2 regions of the Actinocorallia aurantiaca genome follow, and region 1 is predicted to be linked to the other one. Evidence: riboswitches for the same ligand, from Rfam matches in the RefSeq annotation. Region 1 holds a riboswitch; the other holds the start of a gene.
The links. A riboswitch is a leader RNA that binds a small molecule or an ion and turns the genes downstream of it on or off. The one in region 1 is predicted to bind cobalamin.

Region 1 (14,557 bases):
CCGAGATCGACGCCGCGCGCACCGACCGCTCGGTGATCCGCTGCCGGGGACCGCGCGGCACCCTCCACCTGGTGGCGGCCGAGGACGCCCCCTGGTTCCCGCCTCTCGTCCGTGGTTCCGCGACCGCCTCCCTGCGCCGCCTCCGCGAACTCGGCCGCGAGACCTCCTACGAGGACGCCCTGCGCCGGATCGACCGCGCCCTGCGCGACCAGGGCCCCCTGACCAAGGCGGAACTGGGAGCCCGGCTCTCCGAGGAGGGCCAGGCGATCGTCCACCTGGCCCTGCTGGGCGCGCACGCGGGCCTCACCGTCCTGGGCCCGGAACGCGACGGCAAGCCCACCTACGTGCACACCGTCGACTGGCTGGGATCTCCGCTCCCCACCGAACCCGAGGACGAGGGCAAAGCCCTGCGCGAGCTGGCCCTGCGCTACCGCCGAGCCCACCACCCCTGCACCCCCGAGGACCTCGCCCTCTGGTCCGGCCTCCCCCTGCGCACGGCCCGCCGCGCCTGGCGCGACCTCCCCGGGCCCGCCCCTACCCCGGCCCCGGCAGCTTCTTTCGTCCGTCTCCTCCCCGCCTACGACGAGTACCTCCTCGGCTGGACCACCCGCCCCGTCCCCGCCTCCCGGCACCGCGACGTCCATCCGGGCGGCGGCGTCCTCCGCCCCACCGTCATCGCGGACGGCCGGATCGTCGGCGTCTGGCCCGGCGGCCGCATCGACCTGTGGGAACCCGCCGACTGCTCCGCAGAACTGGCCGACCTCGTCCGGTTCCGAGAGCCGCTCCGCCACGTCCGCTGAAGTCCTCTGGGAAGAGGGAAGGGGCCGTCTGTGGAGCAACGGGGCCGGGATCATCGCGGAACTGGGCGTCTCGCCGGACGGGGAGGGCGCGCCGGTCGACGCGCTCGTGCAGTACGCGTTCGACGGACGGCGGCTGCTCCGGCTGGACGCGGCGCCTGCGGTGAGGCGGGCGGAGGTCTGTTCACCAGCTGATTCCGGCCGCCACCGGCAGATGGTCGCTGCCGGTGGCCGGCAGCACCCATGAGCGTTCCGGCTTCACGCCGCGGACCAGGATCTGGTCGGCCCGTACCACCGGGAAGGACGCCGGCCAGGTGAAGCCGAAGCCGCTCCCGGCCTCGTCCTGGGCCGAGCGCATCTGTGAGGTGAGGCCGGCGAGCGCGCGGTCGTCCGTGGTGCCGTTCAGGTCGCCGAGCAGCACCACCCGCTTGTTCTCCTCGGCGGCGACGGCCTTGCCGAGCGCCTGCACGCCGATGTTCCGCGAGGCCGTCCAGAAGCCCGCCCTGGGATTCACCCGTACGGACCCCAGGTGGACCGCGTACACCGCCAGCGGCCCGTGGTCCGTGGCCACCGTGGTGCGCAGCGCCCGGTTCGGAGCCGTCTTCTCGTCGGCCGGTATGGTCTCCGCCAGCGGCCCGTGGTTCATGACGTCGATCGGCCGGGTGTCCGACAGCGGCAGCCTGCTCCACAGCCCGACCGTGCCCAGCACCGTGTGGTACGGGTAGGTTTTCGCCAGTTCCTTCTGATACGTGCCCATGGTCTGCGGGATCAGCTCCTCCAGCGCCAGCACGTCCGCCCCGGAGGCGGCCAGGGCGCGGGCGGTGCCGGCGGGGTCGGGGTTGGCGGCGCCGACGTTGTGGCCGACCACGGTGAGGTCGGCGCCCGGGTGGGATTTGTCGGCGAGCTGCCCGCCGAAGAGGTACGCCCACGCCACGACCGGCAGCAGCAGCGCGGCCACCGCGGAGGCGGAGCGGCGCCACAGCGCCCCGGCCAGCAGCACCGGAACGCCCAGGCCGAACCACGGCAGGAAGGTCTCCACCAGGCTGCCGAGGTTCCCGGGCCGGTTCGGGATCTTCGCGTGCAGCAGCATGAGCAGACCCAGCAGCAGTGCCGACGCCGCGAGCACCGGGCCGCGCCTCCAGGGCTCCGGCCGGGAGGCGATCAGGAGCGCCCGGCGGACGCCCGCGCGACGACGGCCGACACCGCCCTGCCCGGGCTCGGCCTCGTCCACCGGAGCCCGTCCTCGCATACTGTCGGTCACTTCCGCATCCTAAGGTCCTGGGTGGGATCGGCGTACATGCGCGGGCAGCCGTGGTCGATCGCTTCTGGGCGCAATTCGTAGTGCCAGGCCTCGTTCCTGTAGATCTGGCACAGCCCGTACTCGGAACCGTTTTTCGACAGCCATGCCGTGGCATCGGAGCGCCCGATGTCGACCGCCTCTCCTTTCACGTGAAGAGAGGTCGCCGCGGTCGCCACCCACCGCGCCGCCTCTTTCTCAGATCCGTATTCGGAGATCGCTTCGCGAAGAATCTGATTCTGGTACGCCGGGGAACGCCAGCCGCTATTGACATAGAATTCGATTTCTTCGTTCGCGGCGTCCGTCGCGGCCCGGCGGAGCGCCTTGAGGAGACCGGGATCGAGGTTGACCACGGCCGCGATCGCGTCGTCGAAAACCGTGACGCCGTCGGGGACGACACCGTCGGCCTCGCCGAGCGGACCACGGCGTTCACTGCGAGGGCCTTTCTCGCCGGGCGAACCGCGTTGCGCATTGCGAGGAGCGTTCGAGGGCGATGCGGTGGGGAAGGACCACGACGCGGTCGAGGAGGGCGAGGAATTCTGCGGCTGAAAGGCGAGTGCCGCACCGATCATCGCAATGACGAGTATCAGGCCGACGCCGAGAATCCAATGAATCCTGCGGGACGCTTTTCGCGCCGGGGCCGGTATTCGAGACATACGGCCAGTCAAGACAGCGTGACGTTGCCGGCACGTATGGAATTTTCGATACGCCGACGATATGCGCCGGCCCGTAGCATCGATCGTATGCGTGTGTTGATCGTCGAGGACGAACCCTTTCTCGCGGAGGCCATCCGCGCCGGCCTGCGCCTGGAGGCGATCGCGTCCGACATCGCGGGCGACGGCGGTACCGCTCTGGAACTGCTGAGCGTCAACGCCTACGACATCGCCGTCCTCGACCGCGACATCCCCGGGCCGTCCGGGGACGAGATCGCCGAACACGTCGTCGCCTCCGGCAGCGGCATGCCGATCCTCATGCTCACCGCCGCCGACCGGATCGACGACAAGGCCTCCGGGTTCGGGCTCGGCGCCGACGACTACCTCACCAAGCCTTTCGAGCTCCGGGAGCTCGTCCTCAGGCTCAGAGCGCTCGACCGCAGACGTGCCCACAGCAGGCCGCCCGTACGAGAGATCGCCGGTCTGCGGCTGGACCCGTTCCGCAGAGAGGTCTACCGGGACGGCCGCTACGTCGCACTGACCAGGAAGCAGTTCGCCGTGCTCGAAGTCCTCGTCGCCGCCGAAGGCGGTGTAGTCAGCGCCGAAGAGCTCCTGGAGCGGGCATGGGATGAGAACGCCGACCCGTTCACCAACGCCGTACGCATCACCGTCTCGGCACTGCGCAAGCGTCTCGGCGAGCCTTGGATCATCGCCACCGTGCCCGGCTCCGGCTACCGCATCGACGCTCGGCCGGAGGCCGGGCACGGAGAAGGCCGTGGATAGAGCGCCCGGACCGAGCGTCCGCCTCAAACTCACCCTCAGCTACGCCGGGTTCCTCATGCTCGCGGGCGCCCTGCTGCTCGCGGCGGTGTGGATCTTCACCCTGCGCCACCTGCCCGCCTACGCGAGCGTCCCCGGAGGGGTGCTGATCCGTTCGACCCTCCTGCACGACTTCGCGTCGGCCGCGGGCGCGGTGCTGTTCTTCCTGCTGGTGTTCGGCCTCGTCGGAGGGTGGGTCCTCGCCGGCCGGATGCTCGCTCCGCTGACCCGGATCACGGACGCCACACGCATGGCCACGAACGGGTCGCTCTCCCACCGGATCCGGCTACCGGGCCGCGACGACGAGTTCCGCGAACTCGCCGACGTCTTCGACGGCATGCTCGAGCGGCTCGAGGCGCACGTCGCCGAACAGCGGAGATTCGCGGCCAACGCCTCTCACGAGCTGCGCACCCCGCTGGCGATCTCGAAGGCGCTTCTCGACGTGGCCCGCACCGATCCGAACCGCGACACCGGCGAAGTCATCGAACGCCTCCACGCCGTCAACACCCGGGCGATCGACCTCACTGAAGCGCTGCTCCTGCTCAGCCGCGCCGAACGGCGGTCCTTCACCCGGGAGCACGTCGACCTGTCCCTCCTGGCCGAAGAAGCCGCCGAGACGCTCCTCCCCCTGGCGGAAAAGCGCGGCGTCACCATCGAGACCTCAGGTGACATCGCCCCCGCCATCGGATCGCAGGCGCTCCTGCTGCAGCTGACCATGAACCTCGTGCAGAACGCGATCGTCCACAACCTGCCCGAACACGGCACCGTGTGGGTGAACACCAGCGTCCGCCCCAAGACCGTGGCGCTCACCGTCGAGAACACCGGCGAGAAGCTCACCCCGCAACTGGTCTCGACGCTCACCGAACCGTTCCAGCGCGGCACCGAACGCATACACACCGACCACGCGGGCGTCGGCCTCGGCCTGGCGATCGTCAAGACCATCACCCAGGCACACGACGGAACGCTCACCCTAGCCCCGCGCCCCGCCGGCGGAATCCGCATCACCGTGGAACTACCCACGACGGCCCCGCACACCGACAGGTGAAGAATCAAAGAATTGATGCGCCACCACTGCGGTGAATCCGCGACAAGAACACTGAGGGCAGAAGCCTAGGGCTGCAGCATGAACGTCGTGCCGGGCTCGGTGGAAAATGACCCCTCTGCTACCGGACAGGGGTCGGCCTTCCGCCGGCGGTTCCGGAGCCGCTCCGGCCCGTCGGCTGAAGTCCTCTGGGAAGGGGACGCGAAAGTGGGAAGGGGCCGTCTGTGGGGACGCGATGAGGGTGCTGGTGGCCGGGGCGGGGGTGGGGGGGCTCGCGTTGGCGCGGGGGCTGGCCGCTGATGGGCATCACGTGCGGGTCTTCGAGAAGGCGGACGGGCCTCGGACGTCGGGCGGGGTACTGACGCTGTGGAGCAACGGGGCCGGGATCCTCGCGGAGTTGGGAGTCTCGCTGGACGGGGAGGGCGCGCCGGTCGACGCGCTCGTGCAGTACGCGTTCGACGGGCGGCGGCTGCTGCGGATGGACGCGGCGTCTGCGGTCCGCCGGTATGGGCGGCAACACGTGTGCCTGCCCCGGCGGCGGCTGATCCGCCTGCTCACCGACGGCCTGCCCGACGGGGCCGTCTCCTTCGGGAGGGCTTGCACGGGCCTTGCGTATGACGAGGGCGGAGTGCGGTTGGACTTCGCCGACGGAAGCAGCGAGACCGGGGACGTGCTCGTCGGAGCGGACGGCCACCGCTCAGCGGTACGTCGCGCGCTGTGGGGGCAGAATCCCGGCGGATCTGACCGAACGCCGCAGTTCATCGCCGTGGAAGACACCGAGGACTCGGTCGTCCGGACCCTTTCGGAGCAGCTCTCCCGCAGCGGGGATCCGGGTGAACCGAGCGGCTGGGCGACCTGGCAGGGGCTGGGTCGCGTCCCCCTCGGCCTGGCCGAGCGCCGCGAGGGGATGCTGATCGTCGGCAGGGAGGGCGTGTGCGGGCTGATGCCCGCCGGGAAGGACCTGGTGCAGTGGTGGTTCGACCGGCGGTGGACACCGGGTGACCCGCTGCCCGAGCTTCCCGTCCATGACCTTCGGCGGAGGTTCGGGCACTGGGCGTCGCCCGTGCCCGAGGTCCTGGCTGCGATCGACGGCGAGGTCGAGTTCTTCCCTCATTACCGGCATCGGGTGCCGCGCGTGTGGGGCAGAGGCCCGTGCACGCTGGTGGGCGACGCCGCGCACACCATGCCGCCCACCCAGGCGCAGGGTGCCAACCAGGCGCTCGAAGACGCCTGGGCGCTGATCTCGGCGTTGCGGGAGGCCACCGATCTCCCCGTGGCGCTGCGCCGGTACGAGCGTGAGCGCTCCCGGCGCGCCGCGCGGATCGCCCTGGCCGCGGGCACCGAGTGCGTCAACAGGTACCTCCCGGTCCTCAGCCGTCTCGTCCCCGACCGCCTGACCGGCCCCGCCTACACCTGGTGGCTCCGCCACATCAGCGACTACCTCTCGGATCTCCCCCGCTGACCTGGAACAGTCCTGACGGGACCGCTGGGCGAAGACCCCGGGCCTCAGGGGCGAGCGGAGGAGACGCGGCGGAGGAGATAGGTGTCCATGACCCAGCCTGAGGCGGCTTTGGCCTCGGCGCGGGCTCGGAGGATGCCGTCGAGGGCCTGGTCCAGACGGCCCGCCGCCAGGGCCTCGTCGGGGGAGCCCAGGTTGGCGCCCCACCAGATGTGCCAGGCGGACGGGTCGGGCAGTGCGCGGCAGCGGAGGGCTCCGTCGAGCATGACGAGGATGTTGTCGTTGCCCGCCGCGGCCTCGGCGGGGAGGCGGCGTCCTGTGGTGACCGTCAGGGAGGTGCCGATGTCGTTGAGGACGAGGCGGTGGCGGGCGGCGAGGAGCTGGAGGCTGCTCACGCCCGGGATGACGTCATAGGAGAAGGTGAGATTTCCCCTGGCCAGGACACGTTCGACGATGCGGACGGTCGAGTCGTACAGGGACGGATCACCCCAGACCAGGAAACCCACGTCACCTGGATCGGCGAGCATCGCCTGCTCATAGGCGGCGGCGCGGGCCTCGTGCCAGTCCTCGACGGCGCGCCGGTAGTCGGCGGGGTCGTCGCGGTCGCGTTCGGGATCTCGAACGGTCACGATGCGGTATTCGCCGGGCAGGTGGCGGCGGCAGATCTCCTCGCGGGCGCGCAGGAGGCCGTCCGTTCCGGCGTGGTCGGCGGACTTGTCGGGGACGAGGAAATAATCGACCTCGTTCATGGCCCGGACGGCTTCGGCCGTCACCTGGTCGGGATGGCCGGGGCCGATGCCGATGATGCGGACGCGTCTCACCGGCCGTCGTCCTCCAGGTCGCCTTCGACCTCGAGGTGGACGCGGCGCAACTCCTCCAGCAGCTCCGGGTCGGGGGACTCCCACAGGCCGCGTTCGGCGGCCTCGTCAAGGCGTTCGATCACGCCGCGCAGAGCCCACGGGTTGGCGCGCCGCATGAACCGCTGGACCTCCTCGTCCAGGACGTAGCTGGTGGCGAGGGCCTCGTACATCCAGTCGTGGACGACGCCGGCGGTGGCGTCGTAGCCGAAGAGGTAGTCGACGGTGGCGGCGAGTTCGAACGCGCCCTTGTACCCGTGGCGGCGCATCGCGGAGATCCAGCGGGGGTTGACCACGCGGGCGCGGAACACGCGGGCGGTCTCCTCGGCCAGGGAGCGGGTCCGGACAGCGTCGGGGGTCGTGGAGTCGCCGATGTAGGCGGCCGGAGCCCTGCCGGTCAGCGCCCGGACGGTCGCGATCATGCCTCCGTGGTACTGGAAGTAGTCGTCGGAGTCGGCGATGTCGTGTTCGCGGGTGTCGGTGTTCTTGGCCGCGACGGTGATGCGGCGGTAGTTGGCGCGCAGGTCCTCTTCGGCGGGGACGCCGTCGAGGCCGCGGCCGTAGGCGAAGCCGCCCCAGGCGGTGTAGACCTTGGCGAGGTCTTTGTCGTCGCGCCAGGTCCCCGCCTCGATCACCTGGAGGATGCCCGCGCCGTAGGAGCCGGGTTTGGAGCCGAAGATGCGGGTGGTGGCCCTTCTCCCGTCGCCGTGGCGGGCCAGGTCGGCCCTGGCGTGGGCGCGGACGAAGTTCTGCTCGTCCGGTTCGTCCAGTTCGGCGACCAGCCTGATGGCGTCGTCGAGCATCGCGATGACGTGCGGGAAGGCGTCCCGGAAGAAGCCCGAGATGCGGACGGTGACGTCGACGCGCGGGCGTCCCAGCTCCTCGAGCGGGACGACGGTCAGGCCGTTCACGCGGCGGGAGGCCTCGTCCCATTCGGGCCGGACGCCGATCAGGGCCAGCACTTCGGCGATGTCGTCGCCGGACGTGCGCATCGCGGAGGTGCCCCACACCGACAGGCCCACCGAACGCGGGTACTCCCCGGTGTCGGCCAGGTGCCGGGCGAGGAGGGAGTCCGCGATGGAGCTGCCCGTCTCGTACGCCAGCCTGGACGGCACCGCCTTGGGGTCGACGGTGTAGAAGTTGCGGCCGGTCGGCAGGACGTTCACCAGCCCGCGCAGCGGAGAACCGGACGGCCCGGCGGGGATGAAGCCCCCGTCGAGCGCGTGCAGGACGGCGTCGAGTTCGTCGGTGGTGGCGGCGAGGCGTGGCACGACCTGCTCGGCGGCGAACTCCAGCACCTTCGTGACCGTCTCGTCATTCCGGCCGAGCCGCGCCCGGACGATCCCGGCGACCGCCGAGGTCTCCCAGCCCGCCTCCTCCAGGTCGGACACCAGCGAACGCGCCGTCGCCTCGACGGCGTCGACGTCGGCGGCGGACGCGTCCGGCTTCAGCCCCAGCGCGGCGCGCAGGCCGGGCAGCGCCTTGGTGTCGCCGCCCCAGATCTGGGTGGCGCGCAGGACGGCCAGCACCAGGTCGACCCGCACCTGGCCGGCGGGCGCCTGGCCCAGCACGTGCAGGCCGTCGCGGATCTGCACGTCCTTGATCTCGCACAGCCAGCCGTCGACGTGCAGCAGGAAGTCGTCGAAGTCCTCGTCGCCGGGGCGGTCCTCCAGGCCGAGGTCGCGGTGCATCTCGGCGCTCTGCAGGAGGGTCCAGATCTGCGCGCGGACCGCGGGCAGCTTGGCCGGGTCCATGGACGCGATGTTGGCGTGCTCGTCCAGGAGCTGCTCGAGTTTCGCGACGTCGCCGTAGGACTCGGCCCGCGCCATCGGCGGGATCAGGTGGTCGACGATCGTGGCGTGCGCGCGCCGCTTGGCCTGGGCGCCCTCGCCGGGGTCGTTGATGAGGAACGGGTAGACCAGCGGGAGGTTCCCGATGGCCGCGTCGGTCGCGCACGCCGCGGACAGGCCCGCGTTCTTGCCGGGGAGCCACTCCATCGAGCCGTGCTTGCCCAGGTGGACGACGGCGTGGGCGCCGAAGCCGTGCTCCACCCAGCGGTAGGCGGCCAGGTAGTGGTGCGAGGGCGGCATGTCGGGGTCGTGGTAGATGGCCACCGGGTTCTCGCCGAAGCCGCGCGGGGGCTGGATCATGATGACGACGTTGCCGGCCCGGATCGTCGCCAGGACGATCTCGTCGTCGTCGTTGACGAACAGCCTGCCGGGGGCCTCGCCCCAGGTCTCGGCCATCGCGCCGGTGAGTTCGGCGGGCAGGTCCGCGGTCCACTTCCGGTAGTCGTCGGCGGGGATGCGGACCGCGCCTTCGGCCAGCTGGGCGTCGGTCAGCCACTCCTCGTCCTGGCCGCCCGCCTCGATGAGCGCGTGGATGAGTGCGTTTCCGGCGGCCGTGTCGGGGTCCTCCCCCTCGACGGGCGGGAGCGGGTCCAGGCCGGGAATCTCTCCCGGTCCGCCCAGGTCGTAGCCCCGTTCCCGCATCGCGCGCAGCAGGCGGATCGCCGAGACGGGGGTGTCCAGGCCGACGGCGTTGCCGATGCGGCTGTGCTTGGTCGGGTAGGCCGACAGCATGAGCGCCACCCGGCGCTCCGCCGCGGGGATCCAGCGCAGCCGCGCGTGGGCGACGGCGATGCGCGCGACCCGGACGCACCGCTCCGGGTGCGCCACGTAGCGGGGAAGGCCGTCCTCGTCGAGCTCCTTGAACGAGAACGGCACCGTGATGATGCGCCCGTCGAACTCGGGAATCGCGATCTGGGTGGCGGAGTCCAGTGGGGAGACGCCGTCGTCGGAGCCCTCCCACGCCTCGCGCGACCAGGTCAGGCACAGCGCCTGCAGGATGGGGACGTCCAGAGCCCGCATCCGCTCGACGTCCCAGGCCTCGTCGTCCCCTCCGGCGCTCGCGGTGCCCGGAGCGGTGCCGCCCGCCGCCAGGACCGTGACGATCAGCGCGTCGAAGGCGGCGAGCGCGTCGTAGAGGTCGCCGGGGGCGGTGCGCAGCGAGGAGACGTAGAGCGGGACGCCGACTGCCTCGCCGGTCTCGTCGATCGCGTCCGCCAGGGAGTGGACGAACGCGTTGTTCCCGCTGGTCTCGTGGGCGCGGTAGTACAGGATGCCGATGCGGGGCAGGTCCCCCGGCGGGAGCGTCCTGTCCGCGTACCCCCAGTCCGGGATGACGGCGGGGGGCTCGAATCCGATGCCGGTGAGCAGCACCGTGTCGGTGAGGAAGGCGTGGAGCTGGGCCAGGTTCGCCGGGCCGCCCTGCGCCAGGTAGCGGTGGGCTTCTGCGGCGGTTCCGACCGGCACCGTCGACAGGCCCATCAGCGCGGCGTCCGGGGTCTGCTCGCCGCCGAGGACGACGAACGGCACGTCCCGCGCGGCGATCGCGTCGAGGCCGTCCTGCCAGGAACGCGCCGTGCCGAGGATGCGGACGACGACCAGCTCCGCGCCGTCGAGGACGCCGGGAAGGTCTGCGGTGTCGAGCCGGGAGGGGTTGCCGAGCGCGTAGTCGGCTCCGGACGCGCGGGCCGACAGCAGGTCGGTGTCGGATGTGGACAGCAGGGCGATGCGCGTCATGACTCTCCTCGGTCGCGAGGCGGAAGCGGGGAACGTTCGAGCCGGTGGCGGGTAAGGGGGTGGCCGTCCCGGAGGTGGCCCGCGACGATCTCGCGTGCCGTCTCGGCGTCGACTCCGCCGTACCAGACGTCGTCTGGCTGCACGCTCACGACCGGTGCGTGGTTGCACGGGAACTGGCAGCCGGTGTGGGTGACCAGGACGTCGTCGTCGGTGAGGCCGCAGGCCATCAGGCCCAGGACGAGCGCTTCGGCCGTGGCGTCCGAGCCCTTGGCGGTGCAGCGCGGGCCCCGGCAGAGGAGCACCTGGTGGCGGTGGCGCGGGACGTGCTCCCAGGCGGGGCTCTCCAGGCCGGCCTCCGTGCCGGTGACGGGTGAGCCGAAGTCCAGCGCGTCGGCCAGGATCCGGGCGGCCCGTTCGGGATCGGCGGACTCCAGCAGGTCCAGGCCGGGCAGCAGGGCGGGGGCTCCGTCTCCGCGTTCGCGCAGCCAGTGCGCGGCGATGCGGCGAAGCCACGACCGGGCCGGGGCGATCCTGCCGAACGAGACGCCGATGAGGGCGATCCGGGTGGCGCCGAGGTCGGCGAGGCGGGTGAGTTCCCTGCTCAGCGAGGGGTCGGCCAGTTGCAGGAAGGCGACCGAGGCTCCCGGCAGGTCTTGCGCCAGCCGGAGCAGCTCGCCCCTGCGGGCGGCTTCCCCCGGTGACATCCCGACCAGCACCGCGGCGGTCCGGCCGCCGTTCGGCTCCCCGGTCAGCACGGGTGCCGCTGCACGACGCACCGCCTGAGAACAGGACCATGCGGATCGTGGCAGGGCACGGGCGATCGACTGCGCATTTCTACTTCCAGACCCTCGTGGAAAACATGACGCGCCTCAGCCGGTCTCCTGGCTCACGCGTCAGCGCCGCACATCCGGCCTTCCCGGACTGGCGTCCAGTGGCCTCCGACGAGCGGACTCGTCGGCGAGGGTCGTGCGACTCGGCGTTCACAGTGGCGAGGGCCGCGCCGGATTCACACCGGCTTCCCGAGCACCAAGGCACGAGCAATGTACCAGCGTCCGTCAACACCACGGATGCCCGCTATTCGCCGTTCGGGAGCATCCGTAGCGCTGTGGCACCATGTCGCCCGTGACCCGTGACCGTGCCGACCGATGCCCCGGCGTGCTGCGACCCTGGATCGCCGATGACGGCGCCCTCATCAGGCTGCGCCTCGTCGGCGGCGAACTCGACGCCGGCGCGCTGCGCCGTCTCGCGTCGGTCGCCGAGGCCTTCGGTGACGGGAACCTGCACCTCACCAGCCGCGCCAACCTGCAGATCCGCGGCATCGCCCACACCGGCGGACGCCTCTCCGCCGAGCTCGTCGAGGCCGTGCGAGAGGCCGGCCTGCTGCCCAGCCCGACCCACGAACGGGTGCGCAACATCCTGGTATCCCCGCTGACCGGGCTGGCCTCCGGACGCGCGAACCTGCGCCCGGTCGCCGCCGAACTAGACCGGCTCCTGTGCGCCGATCCCGAACTCGCCGGGTTGCCCGGAAAGTTCCTGTTCTGCCTGGACGACGGCCGCGGCGACGTGTCCGCCGACCGCTTCGACCTGGGCTTGTTCGCCCTGGACGCCTCCCACGCGCAGGTCCGGATCGGCACCGCCCACCGGGGCCCCGCCATCCCACTCTCCGAAGCACCCGAGGCCCTCCTCGCCTTCGCCCGGAAGTTCCTGCGAATCCGGGGAAACGGCGACGCCGCCGCCTGGCATGTCGACGAACTCCCCCAGACAGGTCGCGAACTACTCGATGCCCCGCCCTTTTCCGAACCGCGTCCCGATTTTGTCGCGCCCACGCCGTTTCTCGGCGAGAGCGGCCTCGACGCTCGATCACCGGAAACGGCGGACGGTCTCCCAGAAACGCCGCTCGCTCACCCTCCGCGCACCCACGACGTCATTCCCGTGCCGCTATTCGACCGGAGCACCGAGCCCTATCCGCGAACACCAAAAGCGGAAGGCCGTCTCCCGGAAACGCCGTTCACTCGCCTCCCGCGCACCCACGTCGCGCCCGTGCCGCCGTTCGGCGGAATCGGCCAGGACGACGGGCGTCAGGCCGGGCATTTCGCCGTGCCCGGTGGTCTGCTCTCCGCTCGGGAGGCCGTCCGACTGGCGTCGCTGGGCTCGCGGATCATCGTGACGCCCTGGCGCAGCATCATCATTCCCGACATATCCGCTTCGGAGCTACTTTGACCTCCTTTTCGTACCGATAAACCGGATTCCCGCGGTCGACCGCGGAGGCTCTCCGACCGGTCCGCGCGGGACTCCGCCGGCCCGTCTCTTCGACCTTCGCGGCTTCGTCGCGCCTTCTCCCGGCCGAGGCCGGAATTTCCCGCTAGGAGTTTCGTTGAACCCGACTCGCCCGACCAGGCGGTTCGCCTATGCCGATGACGGGGCCGCGATCTACGTGGACTCGTTCGCGACCATCCGTGCCGAGAGCGACTTCTCGCACCTGCCGGCCGACGCCGAGAAGGTGGCCGTCCGCATGGTGCACGCCACCGGGCAGGTGGACCTCGCCGGAGACCTCGTCGTCCACGATCGGCTGGTGTCGGCGGCCCGCGCCGCGCTGGAGGCCGGGGCGCCGATCCTCACCGACGCCAACATGGTCGCCTCCGGGGTGACCCGCGCACGGCTGCCGAAGGACAACGAGGTGCTCTGCCTCCTGCGTGACCCGCGTGTCCCGGACCTCGCCCGGCAGTGGGGCACGACCCGTTCGGCGGCCGCGGTGTCGCTGTGGGCCGACCGGCTGGAGGGATCGGTCGTCGCGATCGGGAACGCCCCGACGGCCCTGTTCCACCTGCTGGAGATGCTTTTCGACGGAGCCCCCCGACCCGCCGCCGTCATCGGTGTTCCGGTCGGCTTCATCGGGGCCGCCGAGTCCAAGGACGCGCTGATCGAATGCGCGGCCGAGCTGGACCTGCCGTTCCTCGCCGTCCGGGGGCGGCGCGGCGGCTCGGCCATGGCCGCCTCCGCCCTCAACGCGCTCGCGAAGGAAGCCGAATGACCGGAAAGCTGTACGGAGTCGGCGTCGGCCCCGGAGATCCCGAACTCATCACGTTGAAGACCGCGCGGCTGATCGCGGAGGCCGACGTCGTCGCCTACCACGCGAAGACCGACGGGAGTTCCAACGCCCGGCGCATCGCGGCCTCCCTCATACCGGCCACGGCCGTCGAAGAGCAGCTCGTCTACCCGGTGACGACGGGTTCGACCGAGCACCCGGGCGGTTACGCGGGCGCGATGGCCGAGTTCTACGAGCGTTGCGCCGAACGGCTCGCCGCCCACCTGAAGGCGGGACGCTCGGTCGTGCTGCTCTCCGAGGGGGACCCGCTGTTCTACGGCTCGTACATGTACATGCACGACCGCCTCTCCCCCGACTTCCCCACCGAGATCGTGCCGGGAGTCACCTCGCTGTCGGCCGCAGCGGCAGCGGTCGCCAGTCCCCTGGTCCGGCACACCGACGTGCTGACGGTCCTGCCCGGGACGCTGCCCGTCCCCGAACTCGCTCGGCGGCTCGCCGACACCCAGGGCGCGATCATCATGAAGCTCGGCCGGACCTTCGCCGGAGTACGCCAGGCCCTCGCCGAGGCGGGCCGACTGGACGACGCCCTGTACGTCGAACGCGCCTCCATGCCCGAGCAGCGCTGGCGCCCCGTCCGCGACGTCGACCCCGACACCGTCCCGTACTTCTCGCTCATCGTCGTCACCGGCGACAGCGTGAACGGCGTCCGGACGACCAGCGCCCCCGCCGCCCGCCTCACCGGCTCACCCGAGCCCGCCCCGCTCCCCGCCGGGGAGGCCGAAGCCACCGAACTTCTCGTCATCGGCCTGGGCCCCGGCCCGGACGAGTGGCTGACACCCGAGGCCGCCGACGCTCTGGCCGCCGTCGACCACGTCGTCGGCTACGCCCCCTACGTCAACCGCGTCCCCCAGCGCCCCGGCCTGCGACGCCACGCCAGCGGCAACACCGTGGAGGTCGACCGGGCTTCGTTCGCCCTGCGCCTGGCGGCTTCCGGCGAACGCGT
Region 2 (14,557 bases), on a different contig from region 1:
CCGTGCGGTGTTGGACAGCGCCTCCTGCACGACCCGGAAGATCGCGAGCCCGGTCACGGGGTCGACGGAGCCCAGGTCGCCGCGGGTGGCGAGGTCGACGGCGAGGCCGCCGGAGCGGAGCTCCTCGACGAGTCCGCCGATGTCCTCGGCGGCCGGAAGCGCCCGGGCCGTCGCGCTCTCCGCCCGGACGGGGTCGCGCAGCAGGATCAGCCCGCGATGGACGTCGCGCACACTCTGCCGGCCTGCCCGTTCCGCCTCCTCCAGGGCCTCGATCACCGCCCGGGTGTCCTCCCGGGAGGCGGCGAGGCGGGCCGCGCCGATGTTCAGCAGCGCCGCGCCCAGACCGTGCCCGACCAGGTCGTGGACCTCGCGGGCGATCTTCCGGCGCTCCTCGGCGAGGGCTTCGCGGTCGAGCCGCAGGCGCGCCTCGTAGAGCATGCCGTGGACCCTGAAGACCGAGCCGAGCAGGAGGAACCCGACCTCCCACAGGAACCAGGCCGGCCAGAGGGGGAAGTCACCGGCGAGCAGGTGCCTGGCCGGGGCGAGCAGGAGCGTCACCGGCACGCACCAGGCAAGATCACGCCCTCGGCCCAGGACCGCCAGGTGGATCCAGACGGGCGCCGTGGCCACCGCCAGGGCGGCGTCCGCGTAGCCGCCCTCGGTGAAGGGGAAGGGCCAGAGCCCGCCGGGATCGTCGACGGCCGCCGGAGCCAGGAGCAGCGGCGTCAGGGCCGCGATCGCGAGGAACGGCACCCGCACGGGCGGAGGCCGCCACGGCCGCGCTGCCTGAAGACCCCAGATCAGGACGAACCCGGCGACAAGCGCGGTCCGGGCGGCGGGAAGCGGGGAGAGGACGACCGCCAGAACCGCCCACGACACCCCGACCAAGGAGATGAACCGCAGCAGAGGTCTCGGAGGGGCACCACTCAGGAAAACGGCATGGATCCGTCCCATGGCCAGATCCTAAGCATCACGCGGCCGCGTCGTCATCAGACCGCGGTCGGATCGGATCCGACCACGGTGGCAGCCGCGCGGACGACCGGCGGCCGATGTGGTGACGCCCGCCCGCCGCAGACACTGACGTCATGAGATTCCAGGCGCTGAACCGCATGGTACGGATGTCGGCACTCCCGCTGGGCGTCGCCAGACGGGCCGGGCTCGCGGGCGGGCTGAAGGTCCTCGGCAGGCTCACCGACGAATCCGCGTTGGAGCTGCACGAGCAGACGGCCGACCAGCTCTTCGAGGTGCTGGGCGGCCTCAAGGGCGGAGTGATGAAGTTCGGCCAGGTGCTCTCGGTGTACGAGGCTGTGCTGCCGCCTTCGATCTCCGACGTCTACCGGCGGCGGCTGGTCCTCCTGCAGGAAGCGGCCCGCCCGGAGAGCGCCGAGATGGTCCACCGCGTGATGGAGCAGGACATCGGCCCCGACTGGCAGGACCTCTTCGCCTCCTTCGAGTTCGACGCCGCCGCGGCCGCGTCGCTCGGCCAGGTGCACCGGGCCGTGTGGCACGACGGCCGCCCCGTCGCGGTCAAGGTGCAGTACCCCGACGCCGGGGAGCAGCTCCTCGGCGACCGCGACCTGCTCGTCTTCGCGATGCGCTGGTTCACCTCGCTCGTCGCCCCCGAGCTCGACGGCAGGGCACTGGCCGGAGAACTGATGGACCGGATCGCCGAAGAGCTCGACTACGCGCAGGAGGCACGGTCCCAGACCGCCTTCCGCTCCGGCTTCGCCGACGATCCCGATTTCCGCATCCCCGAAGTCGTCCGGCAGGACGGCCGGGTCCTGGTCTCCGAATGGATCGGCGGCACGCCGCTGGCGCAGATCATCTCGTCGGGCGGCCAAGCGGAGCGCGACCGCGCCGGCCTGCTGCTCACCCGCCTCATGTTCTCGGGCATCCCCCGATGCGGCCTCATGCACGGCGACCCCCACCCCGGGAACTTCCGACTGGACGACGACGGCCGTCTGGGCGTCCTGGACTTCGGCGCCGTCCACCGCCACCGGCCCGGCACCGAGCCCCCTCTCCAGAAGTGGATGCGCGTCCACCTCGCGGAAGACCCCGAGGAACTGCTGCGCGTCCTGCGCGAGCTGGAGTTCCTCTCCCCGGACGTACGCGTGGACGCCGGACGCCTGAAGGACCTCTTCGACCGGACCGGCGCCCCGGTGCGCGCCGACCTCTTCAAGTTCGACGCCGCCTACCTGCGCGACACGCTGGGGGGACTCACCGACTCGATGTCCGTCGGCCTCGGCCTGGCCTTCCCCCCGGACCTCGTCCAGGCCCAGCGGGCGATCGGCGTCGCCATCGCGGTCCTGTGCCGGCTCGAGGCCGAGATCCCCTTCCGGGACGAGGGAATCCGCTGGCTCGACCCGACTCCGCCGAGTTCATCCACATATGTGCTGTGACATGCATAATCATGGCCATCTGGCACTAAAAACGCCTGGTAGGCGTTTGAAGCTCATGACGGCCCCCTCCTCCGCGCACCAGAACAGGGCCGGGATCCACGCCTCCCTACTATGACATTTGTAGTAGAAGCAGTTACCGTCTCTTCGGGTCCTGTGGTCTGCGATCGGGGCTGCGGGAACACGAACGAACGGAGAAATCATGGCGATCACACTCACCAAGGAAGACGGAGCGGCCGACCTCACCGGCGTCACCCACATGTCCGTCGGCGTCGCCTGGGACCCCTCCGCGGGGGCCAGCGGCGGGATCCTCGGCCTGGCCCGGCGGAAGAAGGGCGTCGACCTCGACCTGATCGCGGTCCTCATGCAGGGAGCGGAACCGGTGCGGTTCGCCGGACTGGACTCCCTGGACCCGCTCGGCAACGGCTCCGTCAAGCACTCCGGCGACGAGCAGACCGGCGCGGCCGAGGGCGACGACGAGACCGTCCACGTCACCTTCGCCGACATCCCCGCCGCGATCACGTCCATCGTGTTCATCGCCTCCGCGTTCAAGCGGGGCAGTTCGTTCGACAAGGCCAACAACGTCTCGTTCAAGGTCTACGACGCGACGGGCGGCTCCAGCACCCAGGTGGCCGACGTCTGGCCGTCCCTGCTCGGCGCCGACAACGCCAACGCCATCTGCCGCGCCTTCCGCAACGGGAACACCTGGCAGCTGGAGGTCCTCAACCGCACCGGCAAGATCAAGCAGGGCGACCGCCAGGGCCTGATCCGCTTCGCCATGCAGTAGCGAAGCCGCGGCACCGGGCCCCGGCGGAACGCCGGGGCCCCGCGGCATGGACACGGCACGGGACCCCGGCCGACAAAAGAACATTTGCTGGATATGGGCCGTTTTGACGGCTTGAGCCGCTCCCACCGCCGGCCTGCCGGGTAGGGGCCATCAGAAGCGATGACCTACCTGAGGGATGACGGTATGCGAGCGGCTTTCATACACGGGGCGGGGGACGTGCGGATCGAGACGGTTCCCGACCCGGTCCTGAAAGAGCCCACCGACGCGCTGGTGCGGGTGGTGCGGAGCTGCATCTGCGGATCGGACCTGCACCCGTACCACACCATGCCGGCCTCCTCCGAGGGCGTTTCGATAGGCCATGAGTTCGTCGGCGTCGTGGAGGAGACCGGTTCCGAGGTCTCCACCGTGCGGAGCGGCGATCTGGTGATCGCGCCGTTCGCGTGGTCGGACGGCACCTGCGAGTTCTGCAGGGAGGGTCTGCAGACCTCCTGCCTGCACGGCGGTTTCTGGAACGAGGACGGGGTCGGAGGGTGCCAGGCCGAGGCCGTGCGCGTCCCCCTGGCCGACGGGACCCTCGTCAAGGCGCCCGTGAAGGAGGACTCCGAACTGCTGCCGGGGCTGCTGACCCTCTCGGACGTGTACGGCACCGGCTACCACGCCGCCAAGCGCGCGAACGTCGGCCCGGGCGACACCGTCGTCGTGATAGGCGACGGGGCGGTCGGCCTGCTGGCGGTGCTGTCGGCCCGGCTGCTCGGGGCGGAGCGGATCGTGCTGATGGGCCGGCACAAGGCCCGCACCGACCTGGGCCGGGAGTTCGGCGCCACCGACGTGGTCGCCGAACGCGGGGACGAGGGGATCGAGGAGGTCCGCCGGCTGACCGGCGGCCACGGTGCGGCCAGGGTGCTGGAGGCGGTCGGCCACATGCCCGCCTACGAGCAGGCCGTCGGCGTGGTCAGGCCCGGCGGGGTGATCTCCCGGGTCGGGGTGCCGCAGTACGCCGAGGCCCCGGTCGGGTTCTCCAGTCTGTTCGGCCCGAACATCACCCTGACCGGCGGGCCCGCGCCCGTCCGCGCCTACATCGAGGAACTGATGCCGGGCGTGCTGGAGGGCGCCGTGCAGCCGGGCAGGGTCTTCGACCGCACCGTCGACCTGGAGCAGGTCCCCGACGGCTACCGGGCCATGGACCGGCGCGAGGCGCTCAAGGTCCTCATCCGGCCCTGAGGCGGGCGGTCAACCGGGGACGCGGCCGAAGACCCGGCTGCCCGGGGCGGCGGGGTCGTTCCCTGCCCAGAACTCGTACCAATGGGCGGCGAACTCCTCCCGGGAGATCGTGCCGTCGCCGTCCAGGTCCAGCAGGGCGAAGGTCTCGCCGGTGTCGGCGGGGCCCCCGCTCCACGCCTCGATCATCCGCCGGTACTCGGCGGGAGAGACGAGGCCGTCCCGGTTCTCGTCCACGGCCTCGAACATCGCGTCGGCGGTCGCGGTGACCGCCTCGGGCATGGTCCCGAGCAGGTCGACGACGGTCAGGACGTCCTCGATCGCGACCGCGCCGGTCGTCCGGGAGTGCGCGGCCAGCGCGTCCCACCAGCCGCGCATGACCGCCAGGAGCCGCTCCCCGTCGCCCGCGACCCGGACCGCCGCCCACCGGCGGGCGAGGGCCTCGAAATCCCCCTCCCGGAGGGTGCCGTCCCCGTCGCCGTCCAGGGCGTCGAAGACCAACCGGACCTTGTCTCGTTGAAAAGAACTCGCCATGCCCCGGTCGTCCCCGCATTCCCGGGAGGGCACACTGGCCTCACAGCGCCCTTGGCATCACGCCAAGGTGACGTATCGGTTACCTGGAGTCACGATCAGTGGCGGCCCGGGCCCGGCCCGCCCCGATCACCGCTCCGGCGAACCGGAAGCCGGTACCCGGTGGCGCGGGCGGTCAGGAAAAGCGCGAGGGCCAGGCACAACACGAGGTCGATCACCGCCACCCACCACTCGGTTCCCAGGCCTCTCCACTCCGCTTCCGTCACCGGCGGCACCCGTCCTCCGGGGTGGTACCGCAGGACGGCGCCGGGCTCCTCCAACGCCTGGTAGGGAACGGTCATGCGGCGGCCTGCGCAGATGACCTCCGATTCCTTCAGCGGCATGGTCCCGTCGCCGAAACCGACCTCGATGTCGGTGCTCCGCACCGTCTCGCACCAGCCGGTCCGCCCTCCCGACGCCAGGACCTGGTGGGTCACCGCGGACGGCAGGGTCGCCAGCAGCACGGCCAGCAGGACGACTCCGGCCAGCGCCCCCGCACAGCCCGCCTCCGTGAGGGCGACGAACATCGCGATCATCCCCACCCCGACCAGCACCGCGACGAAGACCACGGCCTTCGACACCGTGTCGGGCAGGAACACCTGGGCCGCGGCGATGCCCCCGACCCAGACCACGAGCGCCGGAAAGCACCCTATTGACGTGTAATCCCGTTCCGTTCTCCTGCGAGCGGCCCTGGCCCTGGCCCGGTCCCTGGCCCATTCTCTGTCCTTATCCACGTTCGTGGTCCCGTTCCTTCCTGCGAGAGGAACTCCGGCGTCGGAGGTCAGCGGTCGGTGTCGACGCGGCGGGTCACGATGGAGGCGATGAGCCGGCCGGTCGCCGGGATCTCGAGGGGGAGCAGGGAGCTTCGCGGGTGGACGCGGCGCCGCCGCCCGCGTTCGATCGCGTCCACGATCGCCCGCGCCGCAGACCCGGTCGAGACCGGCGGCGGGGTGCGCATCGGGCCTTTCCGCCAGGGCAGGAGGTCGACGTCGCGCGCCGCGGTGTCGGTCCCGCCGGGGACGATCTCCAGCACCCTCACACCGGTGCCGTGCAGTTCGTGGCGGAGCGTGCGGGTCAGATGGGCCAGCGCGGCCTTGGACGCCCCGTAGTAGCCGAGCATCGGGAGCGGAACCGACTGCAGGCTGGAGGTCACGTTCGCCACCAGGCCGCCCTCGGCTCGAAGAGAGGGCAGCAGGTGCCGGGTCAGGGCGAGCGGCGTCCACAGATTGGTCTCGAACAGCGCCCGCGCCTCGGCGTCGTCGCCCACGGCGCCCTGCGCGCCGACCAGCCCGACCCCGGCGTTGTTGATCAGAACGCCCACCGTCCCCAGCGCGGCGAGCGCCCGCTGCGCGAGCTCGGCGGCGGCGCCCGGACGGGAGAGGTCGGCTTCGAGCACCACCGGCCGGATCCTCCCGGCCTCGGCGATCCGGTCGGCGGCCTCTTCGAGGTTCGTCCGGCGCCGGGCGGCGATCGCCAGCCTGGCGCCCCGCTCGGCCAGCGCCGCCGCCGTCGCTTCGCCGATTCCGCTGGAAGCCCCGGTGAGCAGGACCGGCACCCCGTCCAGGGAGCGGCGGGAGCCCCTCATCGTCCTTCACCGGGCCGGGCCGACGGTCCTCCGCGCGGCGGTGGGGAGGACTCCTTCCGCAGCAGCTCCATCAGCACGAGGGCGAGCTGGAGGTTCGGGACCTCATTGGCGAGGACGGGCGGCAGCGTCCTGTGTCCTCTGGAGATGGAGACGAGGCCGTTGGAGACATCGACGCCGGTCACCTCCGCCCAGGGAAGGGATTTGTTCTTGACCGACACCGACTCGGCGGTCACCGTGAACCTGTTGAAGTCCAAGGTCTCGCCCCGGCCTATGCGGCCGAGCACCTCGGGCAGCCGCATTCTGGTCACGCCCTTCTGGATCTCGGGGCCCCACACGCCTTCGTGGACGAACGGCGCGCCGCGCACGACCGACGGAACCCGCCGCCCGTCGACCGTGACCCGCAGGAGCGCGGACGTCCCCCGGCCGATCGCGATGGCCTCCAGATCGGGGCCGACCAGGGTGTAGGCGGCGTCGCGCACCGTGGAATCGAGCGTGCTGAGACACTGGAAGACCGTCGTGGACTCCCACCGGAAATCCATCTCCAGCCCCTCGGGACTGGTGACGATCAATCCTTCTTCGAAGAAGTAGAGCCGCCAGTCGTTCCAGCGGGTGAACACCCGTCGCTGCCGCGGCTGGTACTGCGCGCGGAGCCAGCCCAGGCGCTTGCCTGCGGCCAGTTCCATGACGCGTTCGGGGACCGGGTCGTCATTCGTCGCGAGGTCTCGCTGAGCCACCGGCTCCTCCTTGACGGCGACACGAACGCGCCGGCGTCGTATGCCCTGCCCGAAATCAGATATACTTTAATGTCTTTCTAGAGCACGAACGGGGTTCTCAGCAAGATCTGGCACTCAGGGAAAACGACCCGCCACGACGCCGGCGGGCCGCGCCCATCGGATTCCGCGGCCGGCGATGCGGGTCACGGGTTCCCCCTCAGCTCCCGGGCCCATTGAGCCTGCCGGGCAGAAGGGGCCAGCAGGGCGCAGTCGCCGCATTTGCCCGCGCCGGGAACGCGGTAGTACAGGCAGCAGGTGGTGCGGGTGAAGAACGGTCGGCCGGGTGCGGGTTCGGTGAAGTGGCCGGTGGACTTCAGGTGGCCGAGCCCGAGCAGCGCGTCGCCGAGGGCCAGTGCGTCGGCCGCGTGCCCGGGGCGGTCGCGGGCCAGTTCGCGGATGCCACCGGCCAGCGCGGAGGCGGCGTTGCCCCACAGCAGCCGGGGCGCGATCTCGACCTGGCCGAGGACGAGGCCGGCGAGGGGCTCCAGGAGTGCCGACACCGTCCGGTAGAGAGGTTCGGCGGCCTGGACGAGGTCGGTGACCGGCCGTGCCGAGGGCGCGGGCAGGCGCAGCGGCAGCGGCCCGCCAGGGGCGTCCTTCCATTCCAGGGTGTCGGCCGTCCAGTCCAGGAGCACCCGGTGGACCACCGCGGCGCCCAGCACGGGCGACCAGAGGCGGGTGGCGATGCCCAGGTGCAGGATGGAGGCGGCGACCCTGGTTTCGGCGGTGCCGAGCCGCTCGGCGGTGACGGCGACACGATGGGCGAAGGCCGCCTCGTCGGTCAGCAGCCGTCGCAGCGGCCGCCACGGCCCGGGAGGTGCGTCGTCGGTGTAGAGGTGGAAGTAGCCGCCGATCCGCGAGACGTCGGCGATCGCCTGGCCGGGAGAGCTCATGGATCACGTCTCGCTTCGTGCGGCGAGGTCGTACGACGCCGCGTACGAGGCATGTCCACCACCGTCCCCGCTCGCCTTCACCGGCCATCATGCCATGCCGGGCGCGTTCGCCGTCGCGGCGACCGCGGCGGACACGCCTACAACATCTAGCTTGTTCATTCGCCGGTGCCACTAGATGTAGAGTCTCCCGCAGCGCTGGTCCGCTTCGGCCCGTCAGGGTCGAAGCGGCGCAAGAGGGAACCCGGTGGAAATCCGGGACTGCCCCGCAGCGGTGATGGGGAACGAAAGCCGTCAACGAAGCACTGGGCCCGCGGGCCCGGGAAGCGACGGCCGGTAGGAGTGTGCGTCGCGCCCCTGAGTCCGAAGACCTGCCGGCGCTTTCGAGATGTCCATGAGCCTCGTGGGAAGGCCGGTGGGCGGGCGCGGAGCCGTCATGGTCCCGTGTGCTGCTTTCCGCGTGTTCCCGGAAGGCCGAGCACGAGGGAGAGTCGTTGACCGTCACCGCACCCGCCGTATCCGACCGTGAGCTCCTCATCCGGGAGACCGCGGCGAAGGTCAGCGTCGACCCCGCGCAGTCGCGGGTCGCCGCCGGGCTGCTCGCGGAGCTGATCCGAGACGAGGCCGCGGGCGAGGGCGTCGTCTCGTTCTCCGGTTCGATCGCCCTCGCGCACTCCGAGGGTCTGCTGAACGACGCCACCGCCGCGTTCGTCGCCGCGCACGCGGCCGAGCTGGACGCGCTCGTCGACGAGGCCGCCGACGGCCGGTTCGAGTACTTCGGCCTGCGCACGGTCTATGACCGCTACCTGCTGCGCCACCCGCGCACCCGCAAGGTGATCGAGCGTCCGCAGTACTTCATGCTGCGCGTCGCGTGCGGGCTCGCCGAGACGTCCGCCGAGGCGGCGGAGCTGTACGGGCTGATGTCGCGGCTGGAGTACCTGCCATCGTCACCGACGCTGTTCAACTCCGGCGGCCGTCGCGCGCAGTTGTCGTCCTGCTTCCTGCTGGACTCGCCGAAGGACGAGCTGGAGTCCATCTACGAGCGGTACGGACAGGTCGCGCGGCTGTCGAAGTACGCCGGCGGCATCGGGATCTCCTGGTCGCGGATCCGTTCGCGCGGTTCGCTGATCCGCGGGACGAACGGCCACTCCAACGGGATCGTGCCGTGGCTGCGCACCCTGGACTCCTCGGTGGCGGCCGTCAACCAGGGCGGCCGGCGCAAGGGCGCGGCGTGCGTGTACCTGGAGCCGTGGCACGCCGACGTCGAGGAGTTCCTGGAACTGCGCGACAACACCGGCGAGGAGCAGCGCCGGACCCACAATCTGAACCTGGCGAACTGGATCCCCGACGAGTTCATGCGCCGGGTCGAGGCCGACGCGGCGTGGTCGCTGTTCGACCCCAAGGAGGTCCCCGAGCTGGTCGACCTGTGGGGTGATGAGTTCGACGAGGCGTACCGGGCCGCCGAGTCCGCCGGGAAGTACACGAAGCAGATCCCGGCACGTCAGCTCTACGGCCGGATGATGCGCACCCTCGCCCAGACGGGCAACGGCTGGATGACGTTCAAGGACATCTCCAACCGCACCTGCAACCAGACGGCCGAGCCCGGCAACGTCGTCCACCTGTCGAACCTGTGCACCGAGATCCTCCAGGTGACCAGTCAGGCGGAGACGGCCGTGTGCAACCTCGGCTCGATCAACCTGGCCCGCCATGTCACCGCCGACGGGTTCGACTTCGCCCGCCTGCGCGAGACGGTGCGGACGGCCGTGCGCTTCCTGGACCGGACGATCGACCGCGGTTTCTACCCGACGTCCGAGGCGGAGGCCGCCAACAAGAAGTGGCGTCCGATCGGCCTGGGCGTGATGGGCCTGGCGGACGTGTTCTTCACCCTGCGGCTGCCGTTCGACTCCCCCGAGGCGCTGCGGCTGTCCACCGACATCGCCGAGGAGATCGCCCTCACCGCCTACGGGGCCTCCGCCGACCTGGCCGAGGAGTTCGGCGTCCACCCGTCCTATGCGCGGACGCGCGCCGCCCGCGGCGTCCTGCACCCCGACCACTTCACCGTCGGCGACGGCAGGAAGCCCGAGTGGGACGCGCTGCGTGCCCGGGTCGCACGCACCGGCCTGCGCAACTCGCTGCTCACCGCGATCGCCCCGACCGCGACGATCGCGTCCATCGCGGGCTGCTACGAGTGCACCGAGCCGCAGGTCTCCAACGTGTTCAAGCGCGAGACCCTCTCCGGCGAGTTCCTCCAGATCAACAAATACCTGGTCGACGACCTGCGCGAGCGGGGCCTGTGGATTCCCGAGGTCCGCGACGCCGTCAAGCGCGCCGACGGCTCCGTCCAGGACGTCCCGGTCCTCGGCGACGACCTCAAACTGCTCTACCGCACCGCGTGGGAGCTCCCGCAGAAGGCGCTCATCGACCTGGCCGCCGCCCGCACCCCGTTCATCGACCAGTCCCAGTCGCTGAACCTCTTCATGGCCGCCCCGACCATCGGCAAGCTGTCCTCGATGTACGCCTACGCCTGGAAGGCCGGTCTGAAGACCACCTACTACCTGCGCTCGCGGCCCGCGACGCGCATCGCCCAGACCACCGTCCCCTCCCTGGGCGGGAGCCTGCCGGTCGCCGACGACGACGCGGTCGCCTGCTCCCTGGAGAACCCCGAGATCTGCGAGGCGTGCCAGTGACCGCTTCCGTCGAGAACCCCGTCAAGAACGGCACTCTGCTCGATCCCGGCATGGACCTGACCCTGCGGCCCATGCGCTACCCCGACTTCTACGAGCGGTACAAGGCGGCGATCCGCAACACCTGGACGGTCGAGGAGGTCGACCTCGCCTCCGACCTGTCCGACCTGGCCAGGCTGACGCCCGAGGAACTGCACCTGGTCAAGCGCCTCATCGCGTTCTTCGCCACCGGCGACTCGATCGTCGCCAACAACCTCGTGCTCAACCTGTACAAGCACATCAACAGCCCGGAGGCCCGCCTCTACCTCTCCCGGCAGCTCTTCGAGGAGGCCGTCCACGTCCAGTTCTACCTGACGCTGCTGGACACCTACCTCCAGGACGACGGGGAGCGCAGGGAGGCGTTCGCCGCGATCGAGCACATCCCGAGCATCCGGGCCAAGGGCGACTTCTGCTTCAAGTGGATCGGCTCGATCTCCTCCCTCGATGAGCTCTCCACCCGGGAGGACCGGCGGGGCTTCCTGCTCAACCTCATCTGCTTCGCCGCCTGCATCGAGGGGCTGTTCTTCTACGGCGCGTTCGCCTACGTCTACTGGCTCCGCTCCCGCGGCCTGCTCAACGGCCTGGCCTCCGGCACGAACTGGGTGTTCCGGGACGAGTCCATGCACATGGAGTTCGCCTTCGCGGTCGTGGACACCGTCCGCGCCGAGGAACCCGATCTGTTCGACGACGAGCTGGTCGCCCAGGTCACCGAGATGCTCGAGGAGGCCGTCGCGGCCGAACTCGCCTTCGCCCGCGACCTGTGCGGCGACGGCCTGCCCGGCATGTCCGCCGCCGACATGCGCTCCTACCTGGAGTACGTGGCCGACCAGCGCCTGGCCCGCCTCGGCTTCCCCCGCCGCTACGGCACCGCCAACCCGTTCGCCTTCATGGAGCTCCAGGACGTCCAGGAGCTGGCGAACTTCTTCGAACGCCGCGTCTCGGCCTATCAGGTGGCCGTCGAGGGCTCCGTGACCTTCGACGAGGATTTCTGACCCTCCCGGCCCCCGCCCCGGTGGCATGAGCGGCTCGTGTCACCGGGGCTCTTCCACCGGAAGACGACGCGGAAGACGTGAAGGTCCAGGATGCCGGGAAAGGAAAAGGTGGTGCGGACGGCTGTACATGCCCCTCTTGCAGGTAGGAGGGGTGAAGACCGCATACTTGCCGGGTGACGCCCGACTGGAGCCTGCGGACGGTGCGCGCCGCCGGTTTCGGAGCGGTGTGCACGCTCGTGTCCGCGGCCGCGCACTGGTTCGGCGGCGGGTCCCTGGTGGGGCCCGGTGGGCTGGCGGCGGCGATCGCGCTGACGTCCGTGGGCGCGTTCCTACTCGGCGGGCGTGAGCGGAGCATGCGGGTGGTCCTCCCCGCGGTGCTGGCCGCCCAGTACGGGCTGCACGTGCTCTTCGGGCAGGTCGCGCCCGAAGCCCCGGCGATCGTGGACCGGGACCTGCCGACCATGGCGCAGACGGAGCACTCCGGCCTGCCGATGCTGATCGGCCACCTGATCGTCGCGCTGTTGACGGCCGCCTGGCTGCGGTGCGGCGAGGAGCTCTTCTGCTCCCTGGTACGGCGGACGGCAGCGCGGATCCTGCGGCTCCTGCGGTGCGTCCTCGTGCCGTCCCGGGAGGTGCCCGGGCCGGTCGTCACGGCGGCGGTGCGGGTGCTGGTCCCCATGTCGGTCGTCACGGTCGTCGGGCGGCGCGGACCGCCTGCGGCGAACTCTCTCTGACCTTCTTTTCCGTCAAGCCTTCGGCGCATCGCCGAAGGTCCATGGCCGCGTGCCATGAGAGTTCGTCGTGGAGTGTTCGACATGTCCGTGCAATCCCCTCCCGGACGGCCCCCTGCGGCCGAACGGTCCGACAAGCCCGGCAGGTCCGCCAGGAGCGGGCTGCGGGCGCTGGTGCTGCGCCTGCACTTCTACGCGGGCGTGCTGGTCGCGCCCTTCCTGCTGGTCGCCGCGATCAGCGGGCTGCTGTACGCCTGCTCCTGGCAGGCCGAGAAGATCATCTATGCCGAGCAGCTGCGGGTTCCCGCCTCCGGCGAGCGCCTGCCGCTGGCCCGGCAGGTCGAGGCCGCCCGGGCCGTCCGGCCCGACGGGACCGTCCTGGCGGTGCGGCCCTCGGTGGAGAAAGGCGCGACGACCCGGGTGCTGATGAGCGCCGACGGGCTGGACGAATCCGAGAAGCTCGCCGTCTACGTCGACCCCTACCGGGGAGACGTCAAAGGCGAACTGACCGTCTACGGCGGCTCCGAGGCGCTGCCCGTACGGGCGTGGCTGTCGCGGTTCCACGCCCATCTGCACCTGGGCGACGCGGGCCGCAACTACAGCGAGTTCGCCGCCAGCTGGCTGTGGGTCGTGGCCGGAGGCGGGCTCGTCCTGTGGGTCTCGCGCGGGCGCAGACGACGCCGTGACCTGCTGGTGCCCGACTTCAAGAAGCCGGGGCGGCGCGGGACCCTGTCCCTGCACGGCACGGTCGGCATCTGGTCCGTGGCCGGCCTGATGTTCCTGTCCGCGACGGGCCTGACGTGGTCGGTCAACGCCGGAGCCCGCATCGACGAGATCCAGAAGGCGCTGAACAGCTCCGCCCCCACACTGCCCGGCACCTCCGTGGGCCACCATGACGGCGCCTCGCACGACCACGACCACCACGCCGCCACCGACGCCGTCACCGGCATGGGCGTCGACCGGATCCTGGCCGCGACCCGCCTGGACGGCCCGGTCGAGATCGTCTACCCGGCCGAGCCCGGCAAGGCGTTCGTGGTCAAGCAGATCGACTCCACCGTGCCGCTGCGCCAGGACTCCGCCGCGGTGGACCCGACCACCGGTCAGGTCACGGGCACCCTGCGTTTCGCCGACTACCCCCTGTTCGCCAAGCTCACCTCCATCGGCGTCTCCGCGCACATGGGCCAGCTGTTCGGTCTCGCCAACCAGCTCCTCCTCGCCGCCCTCGCCCTCGGTCTCGTCCTCCTCATCATGTGGGGATACCTGATGTGGTGGCGGCGCGGCAGGCACGGCTTCGGCCGTCCCGTCCCGCGCGGCGCCTGGCGAGCCGTCCCGCTCTGGGCCCTGGCCCCGCTGGTCGGGGGCGCCGTCCTCGCCGGCGGGCTGGTTCCGATGTTCGGCTACCCGCTGGCCGCGTTCATCGTCCTGGACGCCGCGGTCGGACGCGTCCGCTCCTTCCGCCGGAGGGCCGCCCCGGTTCATCACCACTACGGAGAGGAGGGATCATAGGTAGGTCGCCGCGGACGGACGGCCGGCGGGCTCTGGGCAGGCGGGCCCGCCGAACACCTGGACCACCGGTCAGGAAACGTTCCCGAGGCGGAATAGGAGCGGTCCACCCCACCGCTGATCAGAAGGCGCCGGCCCCCGGTGCCGATGCTCGTTCAGCCCGCACGTCCGGGCACACAAGATGGGATCAACGAAGTTGAGTTCTTCAGCCCCCCCGGAGGCCGGTAGCGCCCCCGTCAGCAAATCGGACGGCGGCGGACCGGACGGCGGCGGCCTCGATCGCGGCGTGCTCGCCGTCGCCATGGTCGTGGTCCTCGGTGCGATCATGTCGATCCTCGACGTCACCGTGGTCCACATCGCCGTCCCCGCCCTGTCCCAGGAGTTCGGCG

Region 2: linked by a shared signal. The riboswitch ahead of ABD327_RS18345 (ribonucleoside-diphosphate reductase subunit alpha) and the one ahead of ABD327_RS11340 ((2Fe-2S) ferredoxin domain-containing protein) in region 1 are both predicted to bind cobalamin.

Annotation. Positions count from the first base shown of each region.
Region 1 is NZ_BAAATZ010000007.1:173,243-187,799, forward strand. It holds gene ABD327_RS11300 (winged helix DNA-binding domain-containing protein) at 1-800, shown strand, start outside; gene ABD327_RS11305 (endonuclease/exonuclease/phosphatase family protein) at 982-2,058, opposite strand; gene ABD327_RS11310 (M15 family metallopeptidase) at 2,055-2,750, opposite strand; gene ABD327_RS11315 (response regulator transcription factor) at 2,838-3,530, shown strand; gene ABD327_RS11320 (sensor histidine kinase) at 3,523-4,611, shown strand; gene ABD327_RS11325 (FAD-dependent oxidoreductase) at 4,844-6,070, shown strand; gene cobF (precorrin-6A synthase (deacetylating)) at 6,115-6,888, opposite strand; gene cobN (cobaltochelatase subunit CobN) at 6,885-10,508, opposite strand; gene ABD327_RS11340 ((2Fe-2S) ferredoxin domain-containing protein) at 10,505-11,284, opposite strand; cobalamin riboswitch at 11,363-11,554, opposite strand; gene ABD327_RS11345 (nitrite reductase) at 11,622-12,728, shown strand; gene ABD327_RS11350 (precorrin-8X methylmutase) at 12,883-13,539, shown strand; partial or broken gene ABD327_RS11355 (precorrin-2 C(20)-methyltransferase) at 13,536-14,557, shown strand, end outside.
Region 2 is NZ_BAAATZ010000013.1:72,375-86,931, reverse strand. It holds gene ABD327_RS18390 (sensor histidine kinase) at 1-954, opposite strand, end outside; gene ABD327_RS18385 (ABC1 kinase family protein) at 1,086-2,399, shown strand; gene ABD327_RS18380 (TerD family protein) at 2,599-3,183, shown strand; gene ABD327_RS18375 (zinc-dependent alcohol dehydrogenase family protein) at 3,367-4,404, shown strand; gene ABD327_RS18370 (EF-hand domain-containing protein) at 4,414-4,935, opposite strand; gene ABD327_RS18365 (hypothetical protein) at 5,031-5,603, opposite strand; gene ABD327_RS18360 (SDR family NAD(P)-dependent oxidoreductase) at 5,753-6,556, opposite strand; gene ABD327_RS18355 (DUF6585 family protein) at 6,553-7,290, opposite strand; gene ABD327_RS18350 ((2Fe-2S)-binding protein) at 7,473-8,222, opposite strand; cobalamin riboswitch at 8,402-8,612, shown strand; gene ABD327_RS18345 (ribonucleoside-diphosphate reductase subunit alpha) at 8,714-10,906, shown strand; gene ABD327_RS18340 (ribonucleotide-diphosphate reductase subunit beta) at 10,903-11,934, shown strand; gene ABD327_RS18335 (hypothetical protein) at 12,108-12,668, shown strand; gene ABD327_RS18330 (PepSY-associated TM helix domain-containing protein) at 12,750-14,171, shown strand; gene ABD327_RS18325 (DHA2 family efflux MFS transporter permease subunit) at 14,365-14,557, shown strand, end outside.